Regions from separate parts of the Mesorhizobium sp. CO1-1-11 genome, predicted to be linked through region 1. Evidence: predicted binding sites of a transcription regulator. Region 1 holds the regulator's gene; each other region holds the start of a gene.
The links. Region 1 encodes PhoB, which activates phosphate uptake and scavenging genes when phosphate is short. Its sites were predicted from a motif close to TGTCATNNANCTGTCAT; they were not measured.
Positions count from the first base shown of each region.

Region 2: the regulator PhoB is predicted to act here: its motif matches at 2,299-2,315, upstream of LB554_RS03805 (RNA degradosome polyphosphate kinase).
Region 3: the regulator PhoB is predicted to act here: its motif matches at 2,684-2,700, upstream of LB554_RS06790 (acid phosphatase).
Region 4: the regulator PhoB is predicted to act here: its motif matches at 3,564-3,580, upstream of ppk2 (polyphosphate kinase 2).

Region 1 is NZ_JAIUHE010000020.1:5,058-10,185, reverse strand. It holds gene pstC (phosphate ABC transporter permease subunit PstC) at 1-119, shown strand, start outside; gene pstA (phosphate ABC transporter permease PstA) at 123-974, shown strand; gene pstB (phosphate ABC transporter ATP-binding protein PstB) at 971-1,774, shown strand; gene phoU (phosphate signaling complex protein PhoU) at 1,800-2,507, shown strand; gene phoB (phosphate regulon transcriptional regulator PhoB) at 2,527-3,216, shown strand; gene LB554_RS22230 (ROK family protein) at 3,219-4,454, opposite strand; gene xylF (D-xylose ABC transporter substrate-binding protein) at 4,719-5,128, shown strand, end outside.
Region 2 is NZ_JAIUHE010000002.1:366,531-371,658, reverse strand. It holds gene LB554_RS03820 (TIGR02117 family protein) at 34-699, shown strand; gene LB554_RS03815 (FAD-dependent monooxygenase) at 718-1,956, opposite strand; gene LB554_RS03810 (zinc-finger domain-containing protein) at 1,967-2,212, opposite strand; gene LB554_RS03805 (RNA degradosome polyphosphate kinase) at 2,380-4,572, shown strand; gene ppx (exopolyphosphatase) at 4,572-5,128, shown strand, end outside.
Region 3 is NZ_JAIUHE010000005.1:20,407-25,534, reverse strand. It holds gene LB554_RS06805 (SDR family oxidoreductase) at 1-653, shown strand, start outside; partial or broken gene LB554_RS06800 (GIY-YIG nuclease family protein) at 838-1,122, shown strand; gene LB554_RS06795 (cytochrome-c peroxidase) at 1,319-2,587, opposite strand; gene LB554_RS06790 (acid phosphatase) at 2,783-4,318, shown strand; gene LB554_RS06785 (DUF922 domain-containing Zn-dependent protease) at 4,366-4,962, opposite strand; gene LB554_RS06780 (hypothetical protein) at 5,069-5,128, shown strand, end outside.
Region 4 is NZ_JAIUHE010000002.1:196,832-201,959, reverse strand. It holds gene LB554_RS02995 (hypothetical protein) at 1-58, opposite strand, end outside; gene LB554_RS02990 (glycosyl transferase family 90) at 257-1,228, shown strand; gene LB554_RS02985 (glycosyl transferase family 90) at 1,366-2,337, shown strand; gene LB554_RS02980 (aldo/keto reductase) at 2,362-3,405, opposite strand; gene ppk2 (polyphosphate kinase 2) at 3,677-4,597, shown strand; gene LB554_RS02970 (dihydrofolate reductase family protein) at 4,852-5,128, opposite strand, start outside.

The DNA of each region.
Region 1 (5,128 bases):
GCGATCTCTACACGTCGTCGCTTGTGGCGCTCGGCCTGATCCTGTTCGTCATCACCTTCCTCATCCTTGCCATCGCACGCTACATGCTGATGCGCATCGACGCCCGCACCGGAGCCTGACCGATGTCGACAGCCTCGTCGCTTCACAGCCGCCGCAAGACCAGAAACTCGGTGATGATGACGCTGTGCGTCGTCGCCGCGGGCATCGGGCTTGCCTGGCTGGCACTGATCCTCGGCGCATTGGTCTACAAAGGCGCGGCCGGGCTCTCCCTTGATGTCTTCACGCAGATGACGCCGCCCCCCGGCGATGCGGGCGGCCTGCTCAACGCCATCTATGGCAGCGTGGTGATGACCGTCATCGCCGTCATCGTCGGCACGCCGATCGGTGTCCTGGCCGGCACCTACATGGCCGAATACGGTCGTTTCTCGAAGCTCACCACCGTCGTACGGTTCATCAACGACATCCTGCTGTCGGCGCCGTCGATCATCATCGGCCTGTTCGTCTACGAATTGATGGTGCGGCCGATGGGGCATTTCTCAGCCATCGCCGGCGCCGTCGCGCTGGCCATCCTGGTCATCCCCGTGGTCGTGCGCACCACCGAGGACATGCTCAACCTGGTGCCGAACGCCTTGCGCGAAGCCGGCACCGCGATCGGCGCACCGCGCTGGGTGGTCATCAAGTCAGTCGCTTACCGCGCGGCACTGTCCGGCATCGTCACCGGCATATTGCTGTCGATCGCCCGTATCTCCGGCGAGACGGCGCCACTTCTTTTCACGGCGCTGAACAACCAGTTCTGGTCGAGCAACCTCAACGCGCCGATGGCCAGCCTGCCGGTCACCATTTTCCAGTTCGCTCTCAGCCCCTACGAGGAATGGCAGCAACTGGCCTGGACCGGCGCACTCATAATCACATTGACGGTTCTCGCGCTCAGCATCTTTGCGCGCAGCCTGACCGGACGCAGAGAGGACAAATGAGCCAGATGTTGTCTCCAGACATGACGATTGCCGCCGAGGCAGCCGCCAAGGCGAAGATCGAGGTCAAGAACCTCAATTTCTACTACGGCCAGTCGAAGGCGCTGAAGGACATCACCTTGTCGCTGCCCGAGCGCAGCGTGACGGCCTTCATCGGACCGTCGGGTTGCGGAAAGTCGACGCTGCTGCGCGTCTTCAACCGCATCTACGAGCTCTACCCCAAGCAGACCGCCGAGGGTCAGGTGCTGCTCGACGGCCAGAACGTTCTCGACCGCTCGCAGGACCTCAACCTGTTGCGCACCAAGATCGGCATGGTGTTCCAGAAGCCGACGCCGTTCCCGATGTCGATCTATGAGAACATCGCCTTCGGCGTCCGCCTCTACGAGAAGATCGGCAAGGCCGAGATGGACGGCCGTGTCGAGCAGGCGTTGAAACGCGCCGCGCTGTGGAACGAAGTCAAGGACAAGCTCAACGCCAGCGGCCTCAGCCTGTCGGGCGGCCAGCAGCAGCGGCTTTGCATCGCCCGCACCGTGGCGGTGAAGCCGGAGGTCATCCTTCTCGACGAGCCGGCCTCGGCGCTCGACCCATTGTCGACCGCCAAGATCGAGGAATTGATCGACGAGTTGCAGGCCGACTACACGATCGTCATCGTCACCCACAACATGCAGCAGGCCGCGCGCGTCTCGAAGCAGACGGCTTTCATGTATCTTGGCGAGCTGGTCGAATTCGACAAGACCGAGAAGATCTTCACGTCGCCTCGCGAGAAGCGCACGCAGGACTATATCACCGGCCGCTTCGGCTGATCTCACGCATACGAGGACCAGGATCATGGCCGAACACACAGTCGCAGCCTTCGACGAGGATCTCGGACAGATCAGCAGGCTGATCAGCGACATGGGCGATCTCGCCGGCACGATGGTCGGCGGCGCCACCAAGGCGCTGCTGAATTCCGACAATGCGCTGGCACAGCGCGTCGTCTCCGACGACGCCATCATGGACGCACGCCAGCGCGAACTCGATGATCGCGCCATCACCCTGATCGCCAAGCGCCAACCGATGGCCGACGATCTGCGTCATGTCGTCGGCTCGATCCGCATGGCGGGCGATCTCGAACGCATCGGCGACCTTGCCAAGAACATCGCCAAGCGCGTCGGCTCCGTCGGCCTCACCGCCACGCCGCGCGACCTGTCGCATTCCATCGACTCCATGGCGCAGCTGGTGCTGATCCAGGTGCAGGGCGTGGTCGAGGAATATGCGGCCGGCGATGCCGCCGCCCTCGCCAAGCTCAGGAATGACGACGAACGCATCGACGTCAAATACACCTCGGTGTTCCGCGAACTCCTGACCTACATGATGGAGGATCCCCGCAACATCACGGCTTGCACGCATCTTTTGTTCTGCGCCAAGAATCTCGAACGCATCGGCGACCATGTGACCAACATCGCCGAGAATGCGTATTATGTGCTGACCGGCACGCAATTGCCCGCCAACCGTCCGAAGCAGGACGAGACGGCGCTGTCGATGCCTGCGGCTTGATGGCAGGGATGATCGATCGATGATCGCGCCACGCATCATGGTGGTGGAGGACGAGGAGCCGCTGGGCGTGCTCCTCCGCTACAATCTGGAATCCGAGGGTTACCAGGTCGAGGTGGTGACACGCGGCGACGAAGCCGAGATCCGCCTCCAGGAAAACGTGCCCGACCTGCTGGTGCTCGACTGGATGGTGCCGGCGGTTTCCGGCATCGAACTCTGTCGGCGCCTGCGCATGCGGCCCGAGACGGAGCGATTGCCGATCATCATGCTGACGGCGCGCGGCGAGGAGAGCGATCGCGTGCGCGGCCTCTCGACCGGCGCCGACGACTATCTGGTCAAGCCGTTCTCGACGCCAGAATTCATGGCCCGGGTCAAGGCGCTGCTGCGCCGCGCCAAACCGGAAGTGCTGTCCAGCGTGCTCAAGGTCGGCGACATCGTGCTCGACCGCGAATCGCACCGGGTCTATCGCAAGAAGAGCGAGATCCGGCTCGGACCGACCGAGTTCCGGCTACTCGAATTCATGATGCGCCATCCTGGCCGCGTGTTCTCGCGCAGCCAGTTGCTCGATAATGTCTGGGGCGAGACGATCTACATCGACGAGCGCACTGTGGATGTGCATGTCGGCCGCCTGCGCAAGGCGGTCAACAATGGCCGCATGCCCGATGTGATACGCACCATCCGTGGCGCGGGCTACGCAATCCGCGAGGATTGAGATCAGGCCACGTTCTTGCCGGATCTCACCTGCACGCCCGGCGCGAAGATCTCCTGGTCGACGAAGGTGAGCGCGCGCATGGCGCAGCCCTCGCGGATCAGCGGCAATTCGTTCGGCTCTGTATCGAAGGAAATCGATTTCGAATGCTGGCCGCCGGCGGTCTGGGCGATGGCCTCGCGCAGGGCCGGCTCGATCAGGTCGAAGGCGGCGGCGCTGACGCCGACCATCGCAACGGGCGCCGGGTCTATCAGCGCGAACAGGCTGCCAAGGCCATAGCCCAGAGCCTCGCCGGCCTTGCGATAGGCCTCGCGCTCCGGTCCGTCTCTTTCGCGCGCCGTGGCCGCCAATGCGCGCATGTCGGCGTCGCTGACGTCGACCGGTTTGGCGTCCTCACCCATCTGTCCTGCATTACGCCAGATGGCATAGTTGCCGGCATAGGCCTCGACGCAGCCGCGCCGCCCGCAGCGGCAGAGCGCGCCGCCCGGGCGATGGATCATGTGGCCGAACTCGCCGCCGGAGGAATGGGTGCCGGTGAACAGATCGCCCTTCAGCACCAGGCCCATGCCGATGCCGTGCGAGAGCAGGATGGCGATGAAGTCGTCGCGGTAGCGCTCGGGGTCGCGCCAGCGCAGCGCCACCGCCATCATGTTGCAGTCGTTCTCCATGGTGGCGGGGATGCCGAATTCGGCTTCGAGTATGTCGGCGAAGGCAATGTCCGTCTGTGGCGTGATCGGCGACCACAGCATGGCGCGCGCCTCGGTGTCGGTGATGCCCTGGATCGCCAGCGCGATGCGGGCGATGCTGGCGACGTCAAGGTCGGGATCCTCGAGGCGGCGGCGGACGATGGCCACGCATTCGCCGATCAGCGCCTCGCGCGACATGGTCAGCGTGTCCAGCCGGCGCTGCTCCTCCGATATCACCTGGCCGGCGTAGTCGATGACGGCGACGGAGAGGAAATTCAGCGACAGCACCACGGTCATGACCGCCGCGGCCTCGGGGTTGAGACAAAGGCCCACCTGCGGCCGGCCGCGTTTCAGTGAGCCGGCCTCGTTCGGCTTGCCTTCGCTCAGGATACCTTCGCCGATCAGGTCGGCTGATATCGCCGATATGGTCGAGTGGCTCAGGGCGGTGGTGGCGGCGATCTCGGTGCGCGAGGGCTGGCCACCCCGGCGCACGGCTCCAATCACCATTGCGCGGTTGCGCCGGCGCAGATCGTCGTGGCGGATTCCGACCGACATGATTTCCTCCCCGTCGCCGCGGTTCTTGACGCCCCCTCGAACACCTCCGGCAACGGGCCGAATACTGGCAGAAGCGGCTGGGGCTGTCATTTATTTATTGCGGGGCTCGAAAAAAGGCTTCCGGCACCTCAAAATCCGTCAGAATCGATGTTGACAGTGTTCCGGCGATGGACGAGTGTTTTTTCGAGGCTCGAAAAAATAGGGCCTTTGTGCCGGCCTTAGGGCCAGTTTGGTCGCGCCACACGCGGGCGCAGGGAGGATATCATGAAGAGATTCACAGTCGCCATTCTGGCGGGTGTCGCCATGTCGCTGACGCTGGCGTCGGTCGCGCAGGCGAAGGGCAAGGTCATCGGCGTTTCGTGGTCCAACTTCCAGGAGGAGCGCTGGAAGACCGACGAGGCGGCCATGAGGAAGGCCATCGAGGCCGCGGGCGACAAGTACATTTCCGCCGACGCGCAGTCCAATCCCGGCAAGCAGCTGACCGATGTCGAGAGCCTGATTTCGCAGGGTGCCAATTCGCTGATCATCCTGGCGCAGGACGCGTCGGCCATCGGCCCGGCGGTACAGAAGGCGCTCGACGAGGGCATTCCGGTCGTCGGCTATGACCGCCTCATCGAGAACAAGGACGTCTTCTACCTGACCTTCGACAACAAGGAAGTCGGCCGCATGCAGGC
Region 2 (5,128 bases), on a different contig from region 1:
ATTGAGCCGCGACGGAATCGCGAAGCCGCACCGATGAGAAAACTCCTGCGTTTCCTGGCCATGCTGGTTGCAGCACTGGTGCTCGCCGTGTCGCTCGGCACGCTGGTGCCGCGGCCGCTCTGGCCGGCAGCCGCAGCGGGCGAGGGCATCCGGCACATATTGGTGCTGAAAAATCCGATCCACACCGACATCGCCATTCCCGTGGACGACGAGGTGCGCCGGCGCTTTCGTTTTCTTGCCGATGCCGGCCTGCCTTCGGACGCGCCCGAAGTGCGCTACCTCGTATTCGGCTGGGGTGGGCGCGCCTTCTATCTGGAAACGCCGACATGGTCGCAATTGAAGGCGCTGCCCGCAATCAAGGCTTTGACGCTCGATGCGTCCGTGATGCATGTCGACGTCGCCGGCAACATTCCCGAGCCGCACCCCGATGTCGCGGGCTTCGACGTGGGCGAAGACCGTTTTGCCGCATTGCTCGATTTCGTCGAAGCGAGCTTTCAGGAGGGGCCGAACGGTCCGATCGTCATCGATGATGCCGCCTACTCCAATTTCGATCGCTTTTATGAGGCCAATGGCCATTTCAATGCGCTGATCGGCTGCAATACCTGGACGGCGGCGGCACTGCGCACCGCCGGCCTGCGCACCGGTTGGTGGAACCCGCTGCCGGTTTCGCTTGGGCTGTCGATGCGGCTGTATAATTAGCTTTGCCGCTGGCTCCTTTCAGCGACGGGTGATCCGCTGCTGCTCCCACCCGTAAAGCCAGTCCAGATCGGCTGCGAGCTTCTCTCCCGGTCGTGCCGCCAGAAACAGATTGCGGGCCAACGCCACCGGGCCTCGGGCATGCCAGGCAAGCCGGTTGAGCGCGCCGCGACGGATGACCTTGGCGATGCGCGACCGCCGCAGGTTCTCCCAGATGACGAGGCTTTGCGTCAGGTCGCCAGGGAAGTCGGCGATCAAATCGGCAAGCGTAGCCGCGTCCTCGATCGCCATGGCAGCACCTTGCGCCGCGAACGGCGTCATGGCATGCGCGGCGTCGCCGATTAGCGCGATGCCTTCGGGCATGGTCCAGCGTCGCTGTTCGACCGTGTGGATAGGAAAGGCGGTCCACGGGCCAGCGAGTTCCACCAAACGCGCCAGCGCCGGCGCGGAGCGGCGCATGGCGCCTGAAAGGATGGCGGGATCGGCGTGGCGTGACCACCCGTCGGCGATGCGCTCGCCCCGGGTGAAGGCGGCAAGGTTGAAGGCGCTACCCCTGCTCACGGGGTAGGCGACCAAATGAAAGCCGGGATGCAGGAAGGTGGTGACGCAGTCAGGGGAGCCGATCGCGGTGAAGGCTCGCCCCGCCTCGTTGTCTGCGCTCACCGTCGCCCGCCAAGCCAGTTCGCCGGAGAAATGGCTGTTCGCCAAGCCGGCTCCGCTGCCTGGACTGGCAAACCTCCGCACCGCTGACCAGACGCCATCGGCGCCGACCAGCAGAGATCCTTGGGTATCGATGACCTTGCGGCCGACCCCGTCTGTCGTGGTGATAACGAATGAACCGGAGGCCACGCTGCTGATCTGCGCGCCGGTGGTGAGATGGATGTCGGGCAGTTGCGCAACGCGCGCCATCAGGGCGTCTTGCAGATCCGCCCGGTGCGCCACGAGATAGGGCGCCCCCCAGCGTTCCTCGCCGGCTCCGCCAAGCGGCACGCGTGCCAGTTGGCGCAGGCTCGCGGCGTCCTTCAGCACCACGGCTTCCGGCTGGACGGCATTGGCAAGAAGCGTGTCGAGCACGCCAAGCTGGCGAAGGATGCGGGTCGCGTTAGGAGAGAGCTGGATGCCGGCGCCCGCCGCTTCGAGACGCTGCGCCTGTTCGAACACCCTCACGGAATAGCCGCGTTCGGCAAAGGCAATCGCCGCTGTCAGCCCGGCGATGCCAGCCCCGGCGATCATGACCTGCCGGGACCGCGTCGAGCTCATGATCGGAAGGTCAGGCGGCCTGGTCGATGTAGAGGCAGCCCGCCGGCAGCGTTTCGGTCGCCTTCAGCTTCGGCGAATAGCGATAGAGGGTCGAGCAGTAGGGGCAGACTTTCTCATTGTCGTCGCCCATGTCGAGAAAAACATGCGGATGGTCGAAAGGCGGGTTGGCGCCCGTGCACATGAATTCCTTGACTCCGATGTCGATCGCCGGGTGGCCCGCATCGTTCTGGAAATGGGGAATGGAACCGCCTGCCATCGTCGTCTCCTTAACGCAGTCTCTCTGCATCTGGATCATATCAAGTCTGTTTGCAAGTTCGATGAAATCAAACTGTCGCAAAAGCCTGTCAGAGAACTGTCGCAAAAGCCTGCCACAGGATAAGTTAAGCCGGTTAACCGGCTGAGGCGCGCGGGAGAGCAGGAATCATGAACGAACTGAAGCCGGTACAGAGCGAATTCAACAATGTCGCGGCAGCGAGCCCGGAAGGCAATCCGGACCGCTTCGTCAACCGCGAATTCTCCTGGCTGCAGTTCAATCGCCGCGTTCTCGAGGAATCGCTGAACACCCATCACCCGCTGCTGGAGCGCGTCCGCTTCCTGTCGATCTCGGCCGCCAATCTCGACGAGTTCTTCATGGTGCGCGTCGCCGGTCTTGCCGGCCAGGTGCGCGAGGGGATCGTGCTGAAGAGCCCGGACGGACGCACTCCCGAACAGCAGCTCGAACAATTGCTGCGTGAGGTCGAGCGGCTGCAGGAGGACCAGCAGAAGAGCCTGTCGGCCCTCACGGTGCTGCTCAACAAGGAAGGCATCGAAACCATCACCCGCGACGCGCTGACCAAGGACGAGAAGGTCTGGCTGGAAGACCATTTCCAGGAGCAGGTGTTTCCCGTGCTGACCCCGCTGTCGATCGACCCGGCGCATCCGTTCCCGTTCATTCCCAATCTCGGCTTCTCGATGGCGCTGCAACTTCGCCATCGCAAGAATGGCGAGGAGATGAGCGCGCTCTTGCGCCTGCCGGTGGCGCTGAAGCGCTTCATCCGCCTGCCGGACCGCAAGCACCATGTCCGCTTCATTCCGCTGGAGGAGGCGGTCGGCCTCTACATCGGCAAGCTCTTCCCCGGCTACGAGGTCAAGGGCTCCGGCACGTTCCGCATCATTCGTGACAGCGACATCGAGGTCGAAGAGGAATCGGAAGATCTCGTGCGCCTGTTCGAAACGGCGCTGAAGCGCCGCCGCCGCGGCTCCGTCATCCGCATCGAATTCGACAAGCTGATGCCTGGGGAATTGCGCGATTTCGTCGCCGGCGAGCTTGGCGTCTCGTCGAGCCGCATCAGCGTGCTCACCGGGCCGCTGGCACTCAGCCAGATCTCCGAGATCGTCTCCGTTCCCCGCGACGACCTGAAATTCATCCCCTACAACCCACGCTTTCCCGAGCGCATCCGTGAGCATGGCGGCGACTGTTTCGCCGCCATTCGCGAGAAGGACATCGTCGTCCATCACCCCTATGAGTCGTTCGACGTGGTGGTGCAGTTCCTGCGCCAGGCGATGGCCGACCCCGAAGTGGTGGCGATCAAGCAGACGCTCTATCGCACCTCCAACGACAGCCCGATCGTGCGTGCTCTGGTCGACGCGGCCGAAGCCGGCAAGTCAGTAACGGCGCTGGTCGAGCTCAAGGCGCGTTTCGATGAGGAGGCCAACATTCGCTGGGCGCGCGATCTCGAACGCGCCGGCGTGCAGGTCGTGTTCGGGTTCCTGGAACTCAAGACCCACGCCAAGATGTCGCTGGTGGTGCGGCGCGAGGACGGCAAGCTGCGCAATTACGTCCATCTCGGCACCGGCAACTACCACCCGGTCACCGCGCGCATCTACACCGACCTGTCCTTCTTCACCACCGATCCGACGATCGCCCGCGACGTCGCCCAATTGTTCAATTTCATCACCGGCTATGCCGAGCCGACCGCGGAGATGCGGCTGGCGATCTCGCCGTTCACGCTGAGGAACCGCATCCTTCAGCACATTTCGGACGAGGTCACCCATGCGTTGGAGGGACGGCCGGCGCGTATCTGGATGAAGATGAACGCGCTCGTCGATCCCATCATCATCGACGCGCTCTACGATGCCAGCCGCGCCGGAGTGGAGATCGACCTCGTCGTGCGCGGCATATGCTGCCTGCGGCCGCAGGTGCCGGGCCTGTCGGAAAACATCAGGGTCAAGTCGATCGTCGGCCGGTTCCTGGAGCACAGCCGCATCTATTGCTTCGGCAACGGTCATGGCCTTCCTTCGGACGAGGCGATCGTCTACATCTCCTCGGCCGACCTCATGCCGCGCAATCTCGACCGCCGCGTCGAGACCATGGTGCCGATCACCAATCCAACTGTGCATGAACAGATTCTGGGCCAGATCATGCTGGGCAACATCATGGACAATCAGCAAAGTTTCGACGTATTGGCAGATGGAACCTCCCGGCGCGTGGTGCTGGAGGAGGGTGAGGAACCGTTCAACGCGCAGGAATATTTCATGACCAATCCGAGCCTGTCGGGACGGGGTGACGCGCTGAAATCGCATGCGCCCAAGCGAATCGCCCAGTTCAAGCGCCGCAAGAAGAACGCCGCCACCTGATGCTGTCCAATTCCCAGGGCCGGCTGCAGGACCGCCGACCGCTGTCCATCATCGACATCGGCTCCAATTCGATCCGTCTCGTCGTCTATGAGGGGCTGGCGCGCTCGCCGACCATGCTGTTCAACGAAAAGATGCTGGCCGGCCTCGGCCGCGGCATCGTGTCGACGGGGAAGCTGGACCCCGAGGGGGTGGCGCGCTCGATGGAGGAGTTTCGCCGTTTCCGCGCGCTCTCCGACCAGGCAGGCGCCGAACACATGTACGTGCTGGCAACCGCCGCCGCCCGCGAGGCGATCAACGGTCCCGATTTCATCCATCGTGCCGAGGATGTGCTCAAGACCGAAATCCGTGTGCTCTCCGGCCGCCAGGAAGCGCATTATTCCGCGCTCGGCGTCATCTCAGGCTTCCACCCGGCCAACGGCATTGCCGGCGACCTTGGCGGCGGCAGCCTGGAGCTTATAGACATTGATGGCGAGGCGATCGGCGACGGCATCACGCTGCCGCTCGGCGGCCTGCGCCTGCAGGACATGGCGAAGAACTCGCTCGTCCAGGCGCAGAA
Region 3 (5,128 bases), on a different contig from region 1:
CGGCGGCGGCCAAACGGCTGGCGGCGGATGGTTTCAAGGTCGCCATCCTGTCCTCGTCCGGCAAGGGCGAGGCGCTGGCCAAGGAGCTTGGCGGGCTCGGCGTCACCGGCTCCAACCAGTCGAACGACGATCTGCAGCGGCTCGCCGACCTGACCCTGGAGCGCTATGGCCGCATCGACGTGCTGGTCAACAGCGGCGGCCATGGACCGCGCGCGCCGATCCTGGAGATCACGGACGAGCAGTGGCACACCGGCATGGACGTCTACCTGATGAACGTCATCCGGCCGGTGCGCATCGTGGCGCCGCAGATGGTCAAGCAGAAGGGCGGCGCCATCATCAACATCTCGACGGCCTGGGTAGCAGAACCGAACGCGATGTTCCCGACGTCGGCCGTGTTCCGCGCCGGCCTTGCCGCCTACACCAAGATTTTCGCCAACACCTACGCGGCCGACAATGTGCGCATGAACAACGTGCTGCCCGGCTGGATCGACAGCCTGCCCGCCACCGAAGAGCGCCGCGACAACGTGCCGATGCAGCGCTATGGCACATCAGAGGAGATCGCCGCGACGATCGCGTTTTTGGCGTCGGACGGGGCAGGGTATATTACCGGGCAGAATATCCGCGTGGATGGGGGTGTGATCCGGGCGCTGTGAGAGGCGGCTGGCGGCGATCCCATACCTCTCAGATTAGCCGAAGCCCTCCCTCCCTTCGTCATCCTAGGCGTAGCAAGGAGCGAAGCGACGCCGCGCAGACCCTAGGATCCATGCCGCGACGTGGGCCGAAAAAATACGGCGAACGAGGATAGTCCCCGGACGGGTTGGCGGTTACCGTCAACGCATGACCGGCTATGTTTACATGACCGCGAGCCAGAAGGGCGGCACCATCTACATCGGTGTCACCAACGATCTCGGTCGCCGCATGCCGGAGCACAAATCCGGCGAAGGTTCGCGCTTCACCAGGCGCTACGGTGTGCAGCGGTTGGTCTGGTACGAGGAACATTTCGACATTCGTGACGCCATTCAACGCGAGAAATCGCTGAAGCGCTGGTCGCGACAATGGAAGATCGAACTGATCGAGAAGACCAATCCGGAATGGTTCGAGCTGTTTCGCGGAACAGGTTGGTCGCGGTTTGATGGCGTTTCGTCGGAGGTTGGAGCCAGGTTCGGCACAGTTTTACCCGTCGCAAGCGTCGCGGCATGGATCCTAGGGTCTGCGCCGCGTCGCTTCGCTCCTTGCTCCGCCCTAGGATGACGAAGCGAGGGAGGGCTTCGGCTAATCCCCACGTCAACTAGCGACCCTTACGACGTGGCTTCCCAGTTCACTGCGACCGCTTCGCCGCCTGATCCGCATCCGTCAGCGTCTGCAGAAACGCCACGATGTCGTCGATCTCGGCATCGTCGAGCGCCGGCTTGTCGCCGGGTTTCTTGCCGTCGAAGGGCGGGTCTTGATTCAGGTTCGGCCAGTAAGCCTTTGGTAAATCGTCATATTTGTCGACCGTACCGTAAGCGTTTTTCGGGTACCAGCGGCCGGGGTCGGTGTCGCGGCTGGCGTAGAAGGCCACCGCTTCGCGCAGCGTGTGGAAATATCCGTTGTGGAAGAAGCTCTTGCGCAGCGCCACGTTGCGCAGGCTCGGTGTCTTGAACAGGCCGCAATAGTCGGTGCGGCCACGGAAATCGGTGCGCAGGGGACCGCACAGGCCGAGATCGACATAGGCCGGGTCGGCGTTGGCCGGGATGGCCGGATTGCGCGGCACGGCGATGGCGATGAGGCCGAAATCGGTGAATTGCGGCGGCTCACCGTCATTGGCCGGTTCGCTGAGGTGGCAGGAGGCGCAATTGCCTTTCGCCTCGTCCTCGAACAGGGCGCGGCCATGCAGTTCCCGCGCCGATAGCGTCGCCTTGCCGGCGAGGAAGGCGTCGTAGCGGCTGGAATAGGGGTAGAAGTCGACCGCGCTCTGCTCGAACGTGCCAAGCGCCTCGGCGGCGGCGTCGAAGGCATCGTCCGGGCGGTCGAAGACATCGTTGCCGAAGGTTGCCTTGAACTCATCGGCATAGGCTGACTTGCGCAAGGCGGCGGTGACCGCCACGGCATCCTTGTTTGCCATCTCGAACGGCGAGAGCAGGGGGATTTTCGCCTGGTCCACACCGTGATCGGCGCGGCCGTCCCAGGTCAGACCGCCGGTCGGGCCATTGTCAACGCTCTCGTCGCCCTCGTCCTCGGAATCGTGGAAATGCTCGGTGAAGGCGGGTGCCGCCTCGAGGTAGCGCAGCGACGGCACCGCGCGCACGCCGGACTGGTCGAGGTTCGGGCCGCCCATCTCGACGGGAGATGCCGAGGCCGGACCGAAGGCATGGCGCGGATCGTGGCAGGAGGAACAGGCCTGTTTTCCCGAAGCCGAGAGCGCCGGGTCGAAGAACATCTTTCGCCCCAAGGCAGTCAGCGCCTCGGCCCGTGCGAAGGCTTGCGCACGCGACAGCGGACCGGGATGGACGCCGTCCGGCCCCGCCGTATTCGCGGGCGCGGCAAAGCCAAATGCCGAGATCGCGGCACTCGCGATCACCAGGCTTCTCCATCGTCTCGTCATCATGGGGCACGGTCCGCTTTGGCCCGGAAATAAGAACGCAGTGCAACGGATTGATGACCGGTCCCAGTGCTCAGGAAACCGTGTTCGCCGCGGCGGCGGATGTCACAAAGGTGACAAGGCATCCACGTTAGCTGCCCATGGTTCCCGCGCCATAGCCGCATAAGCCCCATAGCCACAGTCAAGCCACGAGGTCTTTCCATGACGAGGCCCAAGTTCCTCACTTCCTTTTGTCTGGCCGGTTCGGCCTTGTTTCCCCTTGCGGCCGCCAATGCCGCCCCTCCCGGCTTCGACAAGATCGACACCGTCGTCGTCATCTATGCGGAGAACCGTAGCTTCGATAATCTTTATGGCGGCTTCCCCGGCGCCAATGGGCTGGCCAATGTCTCGGCCGACCAGGCGCGCCAGCTCGATCGCGACGGCAAGCCGCTGACCGAACTGCCCCCGGCCTGGGGTGGGCTGACCGGAAAGGGCGTCACGCCCGTGGTGACGGAGGCGCAGACCGCGCATCTGGCCAACGCGGCCTTCGCCATCGACGATCCCAAAGGCTTCAACGAAGGCACCAATGTCATCACCCACGATTTGTGGCACCGTTTCTACCAGGAGCAGATGCAGATCGACGGCGGCAAGAACGATAAATTCGTCGCCTGGGCCGATTCCGGCGGGCTGGTCATGGGCCATTATGACGGCTCGAGCCTGCCGATGTGGCAGGTGGCGAAGAAATATGTGCTGGCCGACAATTTCTTCCAGGGCGCCTTTGGCGGCTCCTTCCTCAACCATTTCCAGCTCGCCTGCGCCTGTACGCCGGTCTATCCGCATGCCGACACGAGTCCGATCAAGGGCCAGATCGCCGTGGTCGAGGCCGACGGAACGACCTTGAAGGTGGCCGACAATTCGCCGCCGTCGGCGCTGGGCGGCGTGCCGAAATTCGTCAATGACGGCGCCATCACGCCCGATTTTTACGCCGTCAACACCATGCAGCCGCCCTATCAGCCGAGCGCCAACAAGCCTGCCGAGGGCGGTGACAAGGCGCTGGCCGATCCGGCCGCTCCCACCACACTGCCGCCGCAGCACGACATCACCATCGGCGATCTCCTGTCGCTGAAGGGGGTCGACTGGGCCTGGTACGCCGGCGCCTGGCAGACGGCGCTCGACGGCAAGAACGCCACGCCGGTGCCGAACTTCCAGTTCCACCACCAGCCGTTCAACTATTTCGCCGCCTACACGCCCGGCACCGCAGCGCGCACCGAGCATCTCAGGGATGGCGGCCTGGATGGCGCCGAGTTCATCAAGGCGATCGACGACGGCAAGCTGCCGCAGGTCGCCTTCTACAAGCCGCAGGGCAATCTCAACGAGCACTCAGGCTATGCCGACGTGACATCGGGCGACCGGCATCTGGCCGACCTCGTCGCGCATCTGGAGAAGAGCCCGCAATGGAGCCACATGCTGGTCGTCATCACCTATGACGAGAATGGCGGCTTCTGGGATCACGTCGCGCCGCCCAAGGCCGACCGCTGGGGCCCGGGCAACCGCATCCCGGCCTTCATCGTCTCGCCCTATGCCAGGATGGGCACGGTCGACCACACGCAATACGATACGACGTCGATCCTGCGCTTCATCACCGCGCGCTACGATCTGCCGGTGCTGACGGGCATCGTCGCCCGCGACAAGGCGCTGGCCGCCAATGGCGAGCCGCCGATGGGGGATTTGTCAGCCGCGCTTAATCTCAGCCGCTAGGGCGGAGCGAACCGCGAATATGCCACCGCGCCGCGAGGCGCGGTGGCTCAGCCGCCATTGACCAGGGCAAGAATGAGCTTTTGCAGATTGCCGCCCTGGCCGAGTTCGATGCGGTCGAAATCGCGGCTTGCCTGCCGCTGCGCCTGCGAAAGGGCGGACAGGCGTTTGGTCATCTCGACCCGGATCTTGCTGCATTTGGGATCGTCGGGAACGGTGAGGCCGACCGTCGCCGCCTCGATCTTGCGCGCCATGTCGACAATGGTCGCGCCATGCACCTTTTCGTGGGCGCTGACGCCTGCGAGGAAAACCTCCCAGTTCTTCTGGATGGCGGACGGCAGCGGCGAGGAGGGGCTGGGCAAGGTGTAGGTGATGATGAGCTTTGGCTTGGCCGAGACCAGCACGCAGGCTCCGGCACGCGGCTGATAATCCCTGGTCCAGGTCAGCTTGAAATTGGTGTGAGCAATGGCGCGGGTAATGCCGACATTCGGCCCGTTCTCGCCAATCGACCGGTAGAGCTCGAGCCCGGACTGGCCTGAAATGGCGTAGGTCTCGACCTTCTCGACAGGCTTCCACTCGGCATGCGCCGCAAGCGGGAAGGCCACCAGGGCGGCGGTCGGAAGATACAGGCGAACACAGGCTCTCAACACTGCTCTCTCCGAGGCGCGCGGCCCTGCCATTCAGGCAACGCTATTCAACGGCTTTTCCTATATGCTGCCGGCGGGCGCTGCAAATGGCCCGGAGGGGGACGTCATGAGAAGAAATCTCGTTGCCGCCGGTGCCTTGGCGGCGGTGCTTGGCTCGCAATCGGCC
Region 4 (5,128 bases), on a different contig from region 1:
CCGCTTTCTGGCGGTCGCGCTCCTTGCGTTCCTGATCGTAGTTTGGTGCTCGCGCCATGTCGGCTCCTTTTTGTGACTGCCTTGCGGCCCTGAGCCTGCCTAGGAGCATTAGCCGTCAAACACAACAGCCGAAGCGATAATGCGTGGCTGCTGGCATCGAAGAGATGCGGGCGCTTGCCAGATCGGCGCCACAATGATGTAGGACATGCGGGCGCCATGGATTGAGAACCGCCCGTTTGTTTTGATCAAGTGACCGATGGCCACAATTTCGCGGACCGCAGCAAGAGTTTTCTATTATGCGAGAAACGTCGCGCGCGATGTCGCTCCGCAAGCGTTGTTTCGTGCCCGGCTGGCTGGCCGTCTCGAAAGGGCCAGGCTTTCCGGTGAGGCGGCGCGCCGCAGGCTGAATTACTACAACAAGTTGCAGGATGGTTTCGCGCCAAGCGCCGATGCCATGCGCATCGGCAAACTGCCCTTCACGCCGACCATGTACTATTACGACCTGAAGGAGTTCGCCCGCTACTTCGATCCCGGCCTGCTCATCGACCTGGAATTCGGCGACGTCAGGAATGTCCCCAAGGTGCCTTCGATCGTCAAGGACCGGCCAATCTGTGCTGACGACAAGAACGCGATCATCATGAAACTCGACAAGTTTCGTCATTTCCAGATGCCGGCTGACGCGATGTCGTTCGCCGACAAGCTGCCGTCCGTTGTCTGGCGCGGTGATCTCAACAATCCGATCAGGACAAGATTTCTGAACGCTGTGCGCGACCTGCCGTTCTGCGACGCCGGTTCGCACAAGCCGAACGCACCGCCCGAATACGCCAGGCCTTTTCTCAGCATCAGCCAGCACCAGCGCTATCGCTACATCGTCTCGCTCGAGGGCAACGACGTGGCGACCAATCTCAAATGGATCATGAATTCGAAGTCGCTCTGCATGATGCCGCCGCCGACCTATGAGACATGGTTTGCGGAGCGGCAGCTCGAAGCCAACGTCCACTATGTGCCGCTCGCGGCGGATTTCTCGAACCTTGAGGACCACGTCGCCTATTTCGAGCGGAATCCGGCGGAGGCGGAGCGCATCATCGCGGCTGCGAACGCCTATTGCCGGACATTCGACGACGAACAGACCGAGCAGACGATCTCCCTGCTGGTGCTCTACAAATACTTCGTGCTGTCGGGCCAGATCAAACCGGATGCCGAGGTGTGGCGCTACATAACGGGCTAGTTGCGGCGCTCGGTCGAGGCCGCCAGCCGCATTCGGGCGCTATCGGAATGCGTGGCTGGATGGTAGGGCAATCATGCTGCGGGAACCATCCCGACCGTCATTTGTTTAACCGCGTTTATCTTTGATCAAAAGAATCCATGGCCACCCTCCAACGAACGACGGCAAAGGTCTTCTACTATGCGCGGAACGTCATGCGCGACATCGCGCCCCAGGCGATCTTCCGGAGGCGATTGGCCAGCCGCCTGCAACAGGCCAGGCTCTCGGACGAGGCCGTGCGCCGGCGACTGAATCACTACAACAAGCTGCAGGATGCTTTTACACCAGGCCCGAATGCGGTGCGCATCGACAAGATACCGTTTGAACCGAGCATGTACTATTACGACCTGAAGGAATTTGCCCGCTATTTCGATCGATCATTGCTCATCGACCTGAAGTTCGGCGATGTCATCGGCGTGCCCAAGCTGCCGACCCTCGTCAAGGACCGGCCGATCCGCGCCGACAACGGCAATGCCGTCGTCATGAAGTTCAACAAATTCCGCCACTTCCACATGCCCGTCGATACCGTCGCCTTCGCCGACAAGCGCCCTGCCGTGGTCTGGCGCGGCGACCTCAACAACCCAATCAGGACACGGTTCCTGGATGTCGCGCGCGACTTGCCGTTCTGCGATGCCGGTTCGCACAAGCGCAGCGCACCGGCTAAGTACAGCAAGCCTTTCCTCAGCATCAGCCAGCACCTGCGCTATCGCTACATCGTCTCGCTGGAGGGCAATGACGTGGCGACCAACCTCAAATGGATCATGAATTCCAACTCGCTCTGTCTGATGCCGCCGCCGACCTACGAAACATGGTTCGGCGAGAGCCAGCTCGAGGCCGGTATCCACTATGCGCCGCTTGACCCGGATTTTGCCGATCTCGGCGAAAAAGTGCGCTATTTTGAAGGGCACCCGGCCGCGGCGGAGCGCATCATCGCCGCAGCCAATGCCTATTGCCGCAAATTCTCCAATGAACGGGACGAGCATGCGATCTCCTTGCTCGTCCTCTACAAATATTTCGTGCTCGGCGGCCAGATCGAACCCGATCCCGAACTCTGGCGGTTTATCGGCGGCTAGCTCTTGCTCTCTGCCTGACGCTGATCAGATATCGCTGCGGTCGAGAACCAGATCGGCTGGGCCGAAGCGATCCTTCGCTGTCAGTTGCTGGTGCCAGTAGGGGTAGAGCAGAGCCGGCCGGCTGACCGCGTCGAGGCGCTGGCGTTCTTCGGTGCCGAGCTTCAGGGCCGCCGCCGCAAGGTTGTCCTTGAGCTGAACGTCATTGCGGGCACCGATCACCAGCGAGGAGACGGCAGGGCGTCCGAGCAGCCAGGCGAGCGCCACCTGCGCCGCCGAGACGCCACGATCCTTGCCGATCTCGACCAGCACATCGACAATCCGCCACAGCCGGTCCTCGTCGCGGATCGGCGGCTCGGACCAGCCGGCAAGCTGGCGAGCGGTCGGGCTGTCGCGGCGGTATTTGCCCGACAGCAGGCCGCCGGCGAGCGGGCTCCAGACCAAAACGCCCAGCCCTTGGTCGACCGAGATCGGCAAGAGCTCGTACTCGGCCTCGCGCGCTTCCAGCGTATAGTGGATCTGCTGGGTGACGAAGCGTTGCTGGTGACGGCTGTCGCTGATGGAAAGCGCCTTCATCACCTGCCAGCCGGAATAGTTGGAGCAGCCGATGTAGCGCACCTTGCCCTGGCTGACCAAACTGTCGAGCGCGGCAACGGTCTCCTCGAGCGGAGTGAGGCCGTCCCATTGGTGGACGAAATAGATGTCGATGACATCGGTCTTCAAGCGCTTCAGGCTGCTCTCGCATTCACGGATCAGATGATGGCGCGACAGGCCCTCGTCGTTCGGGCCCTTGCCGATCCGCATCCGCGCCTTGGACGCGATCAGCACATCGTTCTTGCGCTTGCCGCCGAGAGCTTCGCCTATGATCTCTTCGGAGAGGCCGTTGGAATAGACATTGGCGGTGTCGATGAGGTTGATGCCGGCATCGATGCACATATCGATCATCCGCTTGGCTTCGGCGAGATCGCTGTTGCCGACCGCGGCGAAGGGCCCGGCGCCGCCGAATGTCATGGTGCCAAGCGTCAGTGTCGAAACCTTCAGGCCGGAACGGCCAAGGGTGCGGTATTCCATGTCAGATCCTCACGATTTTGTTGAAGAGGCGTGCCGGCAAGGCAGGCCTGGAAGGCGACCGCGCATTTGTAGGACAATTCGGCCGGCTTGTCGCCATGCGACGACGGTCGATCGATCGTACATTGCGGAATTTGCAACGCCGGCAATTGCGCCTGTGCTGCAATAAAACCGTCACCGCCGGCCTATATTGAAGTCGGCTCAGGTGTTTCCATTGGCCAGCAATTGGAGCGCCCAGTGGTAACCGACAGGGCTTGCAAGCGGAGCAGTTGATATGACCGAGCTGAAACAGAATTCCCCTGCCAAGGACTGGCTTGAAGCCGAGCTCGCCGACACGCTCGACGAGGACTATGAGCTCGAAATGTCGGAGCCGGCCCTCTCGATGGAGATCGCCAAGATCTACAAGAACTCGCATCCGCCTTCGATCGATCGCATGCAGTATTTTCGCGACCTGATCAGCCTCCAGTCCGAATTGATCAAGCTGCAATCCTGGGTCGCCTACCACAAGAAGAAACTGGTGGTGATATTCGAGGGCCGCGACTCCGCTGGCAAGGGCGGCGTCATCAAGCGCATCACACAGCGGCTCAATCCGCGTATCTGCCGCGTCGTGGCGCTTCCGGCTCCGACCGAACGCGAGAAGTCGCAATGGTATTTCCAGCGCTATGTCCCGCATTTGCCGGCAGGCGGCGAGATCGTTTTGCTCGACCGCTCCTGGTACAACCGCTCCGGCGTCGAACGGGTAATGGGTTTTGCCAGCCCCGAGCAGGTCGAGGAGTTCTTCCATGACGTGCCGGAGTTCGAGCGCATGCTGGTGCGCTCGGGCATCACCGTGGTCAAATATTGGTTCTCGATCACCGACGAGGAACAGCAAATGCGCTTCCTGATGCGGATCCACGACCCGATGAAACAGTGGAAGCTGTCGCCGATGGACCTGCAGTCGCGGGTGCGCTGGGAACACTACACCAAGGCCAAGGAGGAGACCTTCGCCCGCACCAACATTCCCGAGGCGCCCTGGTTCATCGTCGAGGGTAACGACAAGAAGCGCGCGCGGCTGAACTGCATCGACCATCTGCTCAAGCAGCTGCCGTATGAAGAGGTGCCGCACGAGGAGATCACGCTGCCGGAGCGCGTCTTCAACCCGGAATACGAGCGCCAGGTGCTGCCGCGCGAGCTTTACGTGCCGGAGAAGTATTGAGCGAGAGTTTGTCCTTCTCCCCGTCACTATACGGGGAGAAGGTGCCGGGCAGGCGGATGAGGGGCGGCGCTGGCTTTGACAATTGAGCCCGGATAAACCCCCGCGCGCGCTATCTTCTTCTGCTGACACATTGCCATCGGACATGCTCGACAGCGCAATCTTCTAGCGCTAGCGCCGCCCCTCATTGTCCTGCCGGACATTTCTCCCCGTATAGTGACGGGGAGAAATGGGCTTTCGTCGAGGGTTTCGCCACCTTACGCCCGCTTGATCACCACGTGCGTGGCCAGTGCCGTCGCCACCTGTTCGCCGCACTGGTAGCCCAGATTCAGCATGTCGAGGCCCGCAAAAAGGTTCTCGCCTCTGCCAAGCAGCACCGGCGAGATCGCCAGGTGCATCTCGTCGATCAGCTTTTCCTGCAGATACTGCCGGATGGTGGAGACGCCGCCGCCGACCCGCACATCCTTGCCTGACGCGGCCGCTTTGGCCTGTTCGAGAGCCGAATGGATGCCGTCGGTTACGAAATAAAAAGTC